DNA from 2 places in the Planococcus dechangensis genome. Region 2 is predicted to be linked to the other one. Evidence: riboswitches for the same ligand, from Rfam matches in the RefSeq annotation. Region 2 holds a riboswitch; the other holds the start of a gene.

Region 1 (4,430 bases), on a different contig from region 2:
GTTTTAGAGCAGCTGGAAGACACCTTAATTTCCAAGCTTCAGGAACTCCCCGTGCAACAGCTGTCGTCGACCGATTCTGCCTTTTCATTTGAAGCGCTGATCAATGTGTATGTGCAACATAGCAAATACCTCGCCGTCTTACTTGGTGATCACGGAGACCCGGCTTTTCAAGCCAAAACCAAACGCAGCATGAAACCTTTGATGAAAGAGGTGTTATTGAAACAAGGGGCAAAAGACGATTTCGAACTGGACTATACCCTGGAATATGCCTTGTCGGCGATGATTGGCGTATTGAGCTATTGGTTTAACCAAGAGCATGCACCGCCGCTTGAAAATCTGATGGAGTTATTGGGACGGCTTTCAACTGAAGGGGTGATGAAGAATCCCGATGGTCGATAAAAGCTTTTGTTGTTGAGCCGTTTCAGCAAAAATGAGGCATGAAAAAAAGCAGCACCGCAGAAACAGATCTGCGGTGCTGCTTTATTGTGTAATTGGCTGGTATAAGATTCACCCTGTAAAGACATCGCCTTTCGGGTGGCTGACCGGTTCCCGATGTTGGCGTGCCAGTGCAAACGCCAAGGTGACCGGGCCGATGCGGCCGATAAACATGAGCGCCATGATGACCAGCTTGCCGACGCTGGATAATTCACCGGTCAAGCCCATCGACAAACCGACGGTCCCAAAAGCGGAAAACGCTTCGAAGATGATCCATTCGAATGGCGCACTTTCGGTATAACTCAAAATGAGGATCCCGATAAAGATGGCAGACATGCTGATGAAGACAATCGCCAGTGAACGTTCCAGCAAGTGGGAAGGAATAGCGCGTTTAAAGATGACGGCTTCTTTTTTTCCGTTAAGGTGAGCAGCGACCACCAATAGGATGACAAAAAAAGTGGTCAGCTTGATGCCGCTCCCGGTCGAGGCGCTGCCCGCACCGATGAACATCAATAAAGTAATGAGCACGATAGAGCCGGTTTCCATACTGCCGATATCCAGTGAATTGAATCCCGCAGTCCGCGGCGTCACCGCTTGGAAATACGAAGCCCATAGCTTGTCGCCAAGAGTCAGCGAGCCGAGCGTCTGCATATTGCTGTATTCCGAAACGAACAGGAACAACATGGCGATTATATTGACGACGAGTGTTCCGACCAGCATGATTTTGGAATGCAGCGACAAGTGGCGAAAGTCCTTGGTGGTCCACATATCATATAAGACGGTAAATCCGATGCCGCCGGTGATGAATAATAAGGTGATGATGATATTGACGGTTGGATCGCCGACATAGCCCATCAAGGAATCATCCCACAATGAAAATCCTGCATTATTGAAGGCAGACACCGAATGAAAGATGCTAGTGTAAAGTCCGACTCCCCAGCCGTGCTCCGGGACCCAACGGATGGCTAAGAACACGGCCGCCAAAAATTCAATGGCAAACGTGAAGATGAAAATGGTGCGGACAAGGCGGATCATGCCGCCCAGAGAGTATTGGTTAAACGACTGCTGAATCAAGATTCGGCCCCTCAAGCCGATTTTCTTCCCTAGAAGCATGACGATCAAAACAGCGAAAGTCATCAATCCGAGCCCGCCGATCTGCATGAGCACCATAATGACGGTTTGGCCGAATAAAGTGAAATCATTTCCCGTACTGAGCACCACCAGTCCCGTCACCGTAGTAGCGGAAGTGGCAGTAAACAAGGCATCAAGAAAAGAAATTGGATCAACCGTCGAAATGGGCAAATACAGCAAAACTGCGCCGAACAAAATAGTAATCAGAAAGGTGATGGACAGTACTTGCGGTGGAGATATATGGATTTTCTTAAGCAAATAGGATTTTTTCATCTTATAGGCCCACTCGATCAAAGCGGTGAATGCTTTTCTTGGTGCCGAGTACAGTAAGGATATCCCCGGCTTGCAATGTATCTGCTGGCATCGGAGAGATATTCAGTTGTTCACCTCGTTTGATGGCCAGCACCGTCACGCCAAACTTGGGGCGGATGTTCAATTCATTTAATGATTTATCATTTACTTTGGGAGTAGCCAGCAATTCCGTAATGCTATAGTCGGCAGAAAGGTTAATCGAGTCGACAATTTTCTGTGAGCCTAAAGTTTCGGCGATCTTTTTTCCCATCTCAATCTCGGGTTGCAGTACTTGTTCGACCCCGATTTTCATCAGCACTTTTTGGTGATAACGGTTTTGCGCTTTGACATAGATTTTGGGGATTTCCAGGTCTTTCAAGATTAGCGTTGTCAGTATGCTAGTCTGGATATCTTCGCCGATTGCGACAATGACATGTTCGAAATTGGTAACGCCTGAACTTTTCAATGCGCGCTCGCTTGTCGAATCCAATTGAAGGGCGTGTGAGGCGAATTCCGCATATTCCGCGACTTTTTTCTCGTCCAGATCAATTGCGAGTACATCATGTCCCATTTGGTGCAGTTCTTTACAGACGCTTCCTCCGAATCTACCTAATCCGATCACTGCAAACTGCTTCTTCTTCCATCCCATCTGTTCTTCCACTCTTTTCCGTTAAAATTGAGCACAAAAAAACCATTTCAAAGAAACGGTCTGAGATAGACCTTTTCTCTCTTTTCTACGCTTACGGAGTTAGCTGCCGGATTAGGGATGGAGAGTACCCCTTCTTCAAATTGAAGATTCACCCCGAGATCATATTGCGATCAAATTGGTTCCCCCGTACAGAATTTCATTCTGTCTCAGCGATATTAAAAGGTGGATTCTGTTGTACAAGCTAAAATATACGCTTCTATTCGAAGAAGTCAATAGCATTTCATCACCTGTAATAAAAGATAAAAGGCTTTCTTCCAGCATAATCTCCTGGAAGAAAGCCTTTATACCATTTTTATTTTGAAAGATTTAATGCTTCTTTCGAGACGTAGAAATCTTTTCCGTTGTAGACGGTGACTCCTTTAAGTGTCTTTTCGGATATCTTATTGTTCTTGGTGATGTGGGCGATGTTTTTATTGATCGGTAATTCGATGCTGATTTTGTTCTTTTCCGCGATAAAGACCGGATTGTTGGCATCCGTTACATCGATGCGTGTCGAATAGCCTTTTTGTTCAAAAGCTTGTTTGGCATTGACGAACAACTCATCGCTTGTCTTTTTAAGGTCGAAATCCATGAACTTTGCCATCGTTTTAGCGATGTCGGTATTGTCTACAAGACCGGACGGTTTGCTCGGGCCGTATGCGTACAAGAAGACGTCCTCGCCGGTATGGCCGCTAGTGGAGTAGCCGATATTGGCACGCTGTGCAAGCATGTGGGCCATATCTGCCTGCAGTGATTTCGATTGCTTCAATTGATCCAGTTCTTGATCGGTTAAATCGTCCAAGCCATATAGCTCAGCAGCTTTTTTCATATTTGAGCGATCCGGCTTCAAGGATTTCAAGGCTCCTTCAACTGTCATCGTCGCTTTTTTCAGCGGATCGATATAAGTGGATACAGGAATTTCAGGGTAGTTGGAGTTGGTGTTTTCATTGCCCATAGTAATGCCGCTGTTGCCGTGGTCGCTGACGGCGATGACCATCGTATTGCCATCAGCTTTCGCGAAGTCGATGGCTTCTTTTACCGCGGCGTCAAAAGCGAGTACGTCGCTGATGATTCCGATGGTGTCATTGCCATGCGCTGCCCAGTCCACTTTGCTGCCTTCGACAAATAGGAAGAAGCCGTCTTCGTCTTTCGACAAGGTATCGATGCCTTTTTTCGTCATATCTGCAAGGGAAGGCTGCTCAGGATTCGTCGTTTCGCGGTCGAAATCATAGGCCAAAGCCGATGGGGCAAATGCTCCCCATAGTTTATCGGATGTCGAGTTCACTAACTCATCTTTCGATTCAACGAAGTCGTAGCCGTTTTCATCAATCACATCAAGCAAGTTTTCCCCATCGACACGTGCATTTTTAGCCGTTCCGGGAGCCAGTGATTGTTTTCCTCCACCAAGGACGACGTCGATGCCTTGATAGACTTGTTGCTCGGCGATGTCCTGGTAGTTGCTGCGGTGCGTCGCGTGTGCTGAGAATCCTGCAGGTGTGGCGTGTTGGATTTCGGAAGTGGAGATGATACCTGTCGCTTTGCCGAGCATTTGGGCGCCTTCGAGTACATTTGCAACCGGTTTATATGCGTCGGCCGGATCGACCGGGTCTTCACCAGGCGTGTTGACGAGTTCAGGGAGCAGGCCGATGACTTTGTCATTGGATTTATTGCCGGTGGCAAGTGCTGTCGCAGCAGGAGCCGAATCGGTGATGGCGGATTCCGCCGAATGGGTTTTCATGCCGCCGACTAAAATCTCATCCATCGCCAGGTCATTGCCTTTATACCAACGAGCTAGTGTGGTCGCGCCCGCGCTCGTTCCGTCCATGACCATCATGATGACATTGGTCGGTTCGTCTTTCTTATTCTTCGCTTCGGTGCTCGTATT
Region 2 (4,430 bases):
AGATACTTCGAACACTATCGGAAGGATCGGAAATGGTTCAAGATAAGTCAAAGCAATCACGGCTGTCGTACAGAGCATGGCCGCCGTGGTAATGACGATAAAGGAACGGATGATATCATCCGTATCTAGCTCTCGCCCAAAGACCTTTACCGCTGACCTTCCTTTGGCGAAATTATAAATAGCCAAAATCATAATGGCAAAAGTAGTCGTTCGAATGCCCCCACCCACGCTGCTTGGAGAAGCACCAATGAACATCAATGCACAAAACAGGATCAAGGTCGGATCGGACAGTTCACTGACGTCCATCGTGGCGAGCCCCCCGTTTCGGGTGGTCACCGATTGAAATAAACTGAAGAAAATCTGTTCGTGCCAAGATTTATCCGCCAGAAACTTTCCCTGTTCCAAGACTAGCATGGCGATGGCGCCAACTGCGATCAAGATAAAGAACGTGGTCACCGTCAATTTGGTAAAGAGGGAAAAGCTATTGCTTCGTTTGCCTCTTTTCGCATCCCCTTTAAGAAAATCCTGTAGTTCAATTAACACTGGAAAACCAATGGCACCGAGAATTAATAAGGTAATATTAACAGTCTGCACAAAATAATCATTTGCAAATGGCACCAGCGAATCGCCGGTGATATCAAACCCTGCATTAGTGGTGGCGCTGATTGCCCCAAAATAACCTTGAAGAAGTGCTTCTTGCCAAGTATCAAAATAGTTCAGGAAATAAATGCTTAAAATGATCGTGCCGATGAGTTCAATGAATAAAATAGTTTTTAAGATTTTTAGCAATAGTTTTACCAGGCCAGACATTGAGGACTGGTTTTGATCGATTTGAATCAACTGACGTTCACGTAACCCGATGCGCTTACCAAAAATAACCCAAATGAAGGTACCTAGTGTCATAATCCCGATACCGCCAAACTGCAACACAAAAGTCAGAGCGATGATGCCAGCTGTATTGAAGGTATCTGCGGTGGAAACCACCACAAGACCGGTTACACTGATGGCGCTTACAGTCGTGAACAATAAATCGATGAACGTTAACTCCACTCCCTCTTGATGAAAAAAAGGAAGACTTAACAAAGTGAAGGAAAAAAGTACTGCCAACACGTAGTAAAGAACGATTAAACGAATCGCAGATAAATGCCCCCAATTGGTAAATAGATTGAAAAATTTCAAGATGCTAACTCCATTCTCCTAGCTTATTCGATGCTGCTTATGCTGCACTCTCTGTCATCAGGTTAAATTCCTTTTTCCTCAAAACGTTTCAAATCCGTACGATGTCCCATGACCACCACTATATCCCCGAGCCGTATCAAATCTTCGGACATCGGTGCCACATTCACTGTTTCCCCGCGTTTGATAGCTAAAATGGTACATTTATATTTAGCTCGAATATCCAATTCCAATAAGGTTTTCTGGTCTATTTTAGAGGAAGCGACCAATTCGATGATGCTGTAGTCGGCTGAAAGATCAATATAATCCACTACTTTCTCAGAATCCATGTGGTGCGCCACCCGAATGCCCATCTCGTATTCAGGTTGAATGACCCGGTCTGCCCCCACTTTTTCAAGAATCAACTGGTGTTGCAAGTTTTTAGCTTTCACCCAAACAATGGGCATGCCAAGCTCTTTAAGCATTAAGGTACATAACACACTTGTTTGTAAATCGTCACCGATGGCAACGACGGCATGTTCAAAATTCCGCACCCCGAGTTCTTTCAGGTTTTTTTCATCCATTGCATTCGCTACGGCTGAATGTGAAGCATATTTTCTTACTTGATCCACACGGTCTGGTGCTGAATCGATCGCCAGCACTTCATGCCCCATGTGAAACAACTCTTTACAGATGCTGCTGCCAAATCTTCCGAGTCCAATCACCACAAATTGTTTTTTCAAGTCCCATCCTCTTTTCTATCGAACAAATTAAAAAAGACCACATCAAATAAAGTGGTCTTTAGCAGGAGCTTAGACCTTTCCCTCTAATTTCTTTGAACGCTTCCGAGGTGAGCTGTCGGATTCGGAATTGAGAGTATCCCGTCTTACTTAAAGCAAGATTCACCCCAAGGCAAAAAGCCTGCCAGTAGTGGTTCCCCCGGTCATTTTCTGATTCAGCGATTTAAAGGCAACGATACGTATATTCTTGACTAAATTTAAAACTACGCTTGCACCGAATCATTGTCAATACTTCTTTTATATTTTGCTAGAGGTTGTTAAAATCATCACTTCTAATACCTCAAATGACAAACTAAGATATTAATAAGCCAGTGTTTAATACGTTGATTGTCTTAATTCCTTTAAAATTGGATCAGCAATTCTTTTAAACTGAATTGCAACGTATATATTTATCGTAAAAAGAAAAAAGAAAAGCCTCGTCAAGAAGGCTCTTCCGATAATTCGTCATATGTTAACTTGTAATACCTTTTTATTAAATATCTCCATCCTCTTTAGTTATATTAACTTTTCCGTGGTCTGATTCGATAATAATACTTTTGGCCTTAATCTTTTTCAAGTCCACATTTCCACTCCCAGAATTCATCCTAACCTTCTTAACTTCTATTTTTCCGACTTGGACGCTTCCCTGATTTATTCTAACGAGAAGCGAATTATAGCGTTTTTCAGGTAAATAGATGATTAAACCCAACGGCTCACGAAAAAAGCTGCCGTTGTACAACTTTTCATCTTTTGCAGTTAGAACAGTTAACTGGCCATCCTTAACATTTACAGAGATCCTTTTATCAATTTCCTTTGTAATGGAACCAGTAAGTTCTACTTTTACTTCTAAATCTTTTGTCGAAACAATTTCTATTGTTTCGTTGTTAGCTTCAATTGTAATATCCGTAACCTTCTCTTTAAAATGTGCTTCTTCGGAGTAAGTAGTCTTTTCAAGTTGTTTATATATAATCAAGTTGCCCATTACTCCTATAACATATAGAAGGAAAAAAATAGCTAATATTTTTTTAAATGTATCTATTTTAATTGCCGCCTCTCAATATTAAAAATAGTACTACTAAGAAAAAACAGTTATCTATAATCGCTATTTGAATCGACCATTAATTATGATTAAATGCATTTTTCATTGTTCGAGTAATCATTTTGTTCATCTATCAATCTTAATTCTATTCAATTTTATTTAATCTGCATCAATAATCCATTCTATTGCAGGGCGACCTTTCACACCATATTCAAGCATTTCTCAGAAATTCAGGTAAACGTCTTTTCTTCAACACTATTTAGCTTGCTTTATCGCATACTTTGAAAAAAATATTTGTTTTAATTTCGTTATTTAAGTGAGGTTATGATTGCATCCGTTCTTACTCCCATTTTTCATCATGCTAAGTCCAAGGAGTTGGACCAGTCATAATCAGGTAGACCATGATCAAGAAACCAAGAATTAATAGGATATATGCTATCAATGCAAAAACAAACTTTAAGAGGCCGCTTTGTATTTTATATCTGCTCAGATAAATCAGTTGCATGGATATTATTAAAAAACCTATTCCCAAAAAAGAGACCCACATTTTATCTAAAGAACTCATAATTCTCCGCCTTTCGTTCACTTATTTATACTTTTGAACTCGAAAAAGGAAGTGAATCAATAGTTGCGGATTCACTTCCTTAAATAAACTACCAGTCAAAAACAGTGGATTAACATTGTCAAATACCTCTTTGAATCTTATTGACTCACAATTAAGGATGATCTAATAGCATTAAATTCCCGTCCTGCATTTGATAAACCTTGTCGCAGTATTTTAGCATGCGTTTATCATGTGTAACCATGATGGCTGCTTTATTTCGTGTTTTTACTTCTTTAGCAATAAGCTCAATTATTTCAAAAGCTCGGTTCGTATCAAGGCTAGCGGTTGGCTCATCAGCTAGAATAATATTCGGATCATTCATGAAAGCACGAGCGATTGCTGTACGTTGACGTTCACCGCCAGAGAGCTGGTCGGGGAATTTTTTTAACTTATTTTCTAAACCGATTTCTTCTAACAATTCTTTTGCAAATTTCTTGTCTGATTTTGTTACGGCACCTTTCATTTTTTTAACAACCAATAGTTGATCTAAGACATTTAAATAGGGTACAAGATTAGAAGTTTGCAAAATAAAACCGACTTTTTCCAGACGCAATGTTGAAAGGTCCTTTGTATTCAAACGAGAAATATTTGTATCGTTTATAACGACTTCTCCCTCAGAAGGTTGAAGAAGTGCTCCTGCAATAGAAAGAAAAGTACTTTTCCCGGAGCCCGATGGTCCGATTACCGCTACAAATTCACCAGGATCTACATTGATGGAAACATCGTTTAATACAGTAAGACTAGTGTTTTCACCTTCTTGATAAACCTTTGAAACTTTATTAAAGTGAATTCCCTTCATCACTCAACCCTCCCGATTGCTTGTAGTGGATCAATTTTTGTAATTTTACGTACG

The links. A riboswitch is a leader RNA that binds a small molecule or an ion and turns the genes downstream of it on or off. The one in region 2 is predicted to bind cyclic di-AMP.
Region 1: linked by a shared signal. The riboswitch ahead of ACFO5U_RS11610 (potassium channel family protein) and the one ahead of ACFO5U_RS02730 (potassium channel family protein) in region 2 are both predicted to bind cyclic di-AMP.

What each region holds. Positions count from the first base shown of each region.
Region 1 is NZ_JBHSGL010000005.1:1,714,537-1,718,966, reverse strand. Features, by position in the region: gene ACFO5U_RS11620 (TetR/AcrR family transcriptional regulator) at 1-399, shown strand, start outside; gene ACFO5U_RS11615 (TrkH family potassium uptake protein) at 508-1,839, opposite strand; gene ACFO5U_RS11610 (potassium channel family protein) at 1,841-2,506, opposite strand; cyclic di-AMP (ydaO/yuaA leader) riboswitch at 2,580-2,728, opposite strand; gene ACFO5U_RS11605 (alkaline phosphatase) at 2,859-4,430, opposite strand, start outside.
Region 2 is NZ_JBHSGL010000004.1:6,424-10,853, forward strand. Features, by position in the region: gene ACFO5U_RS02725 (TrkH family potassium uptake protein) at 1-1,179, opposite strand, end outside; gene ACFO5U_RS02730 (potassium channel family protein) at 1,242-1,898, opposite strand; cyclic di-AMP (ydaO/yuaA leader) riboswitch at 1,981-2,126, opposite strand; gene ACFO5U_RS02735 (DUF4097 family beta strand repeat-containing protein) at 2,428-2,907, opposite strand; gene ACFO5U_RS02740 (DUF2768 domain-containing protein) at 3,335-3,538, opposite strand; gene ACFO5U_RS02745 (ABC transporter ATP-binding protein) at 3,690-4,376, opposite strand; gene ACFO5U_RS02750 (ABC transporter permease) at 4,376-4,430, opposite strand, start outside.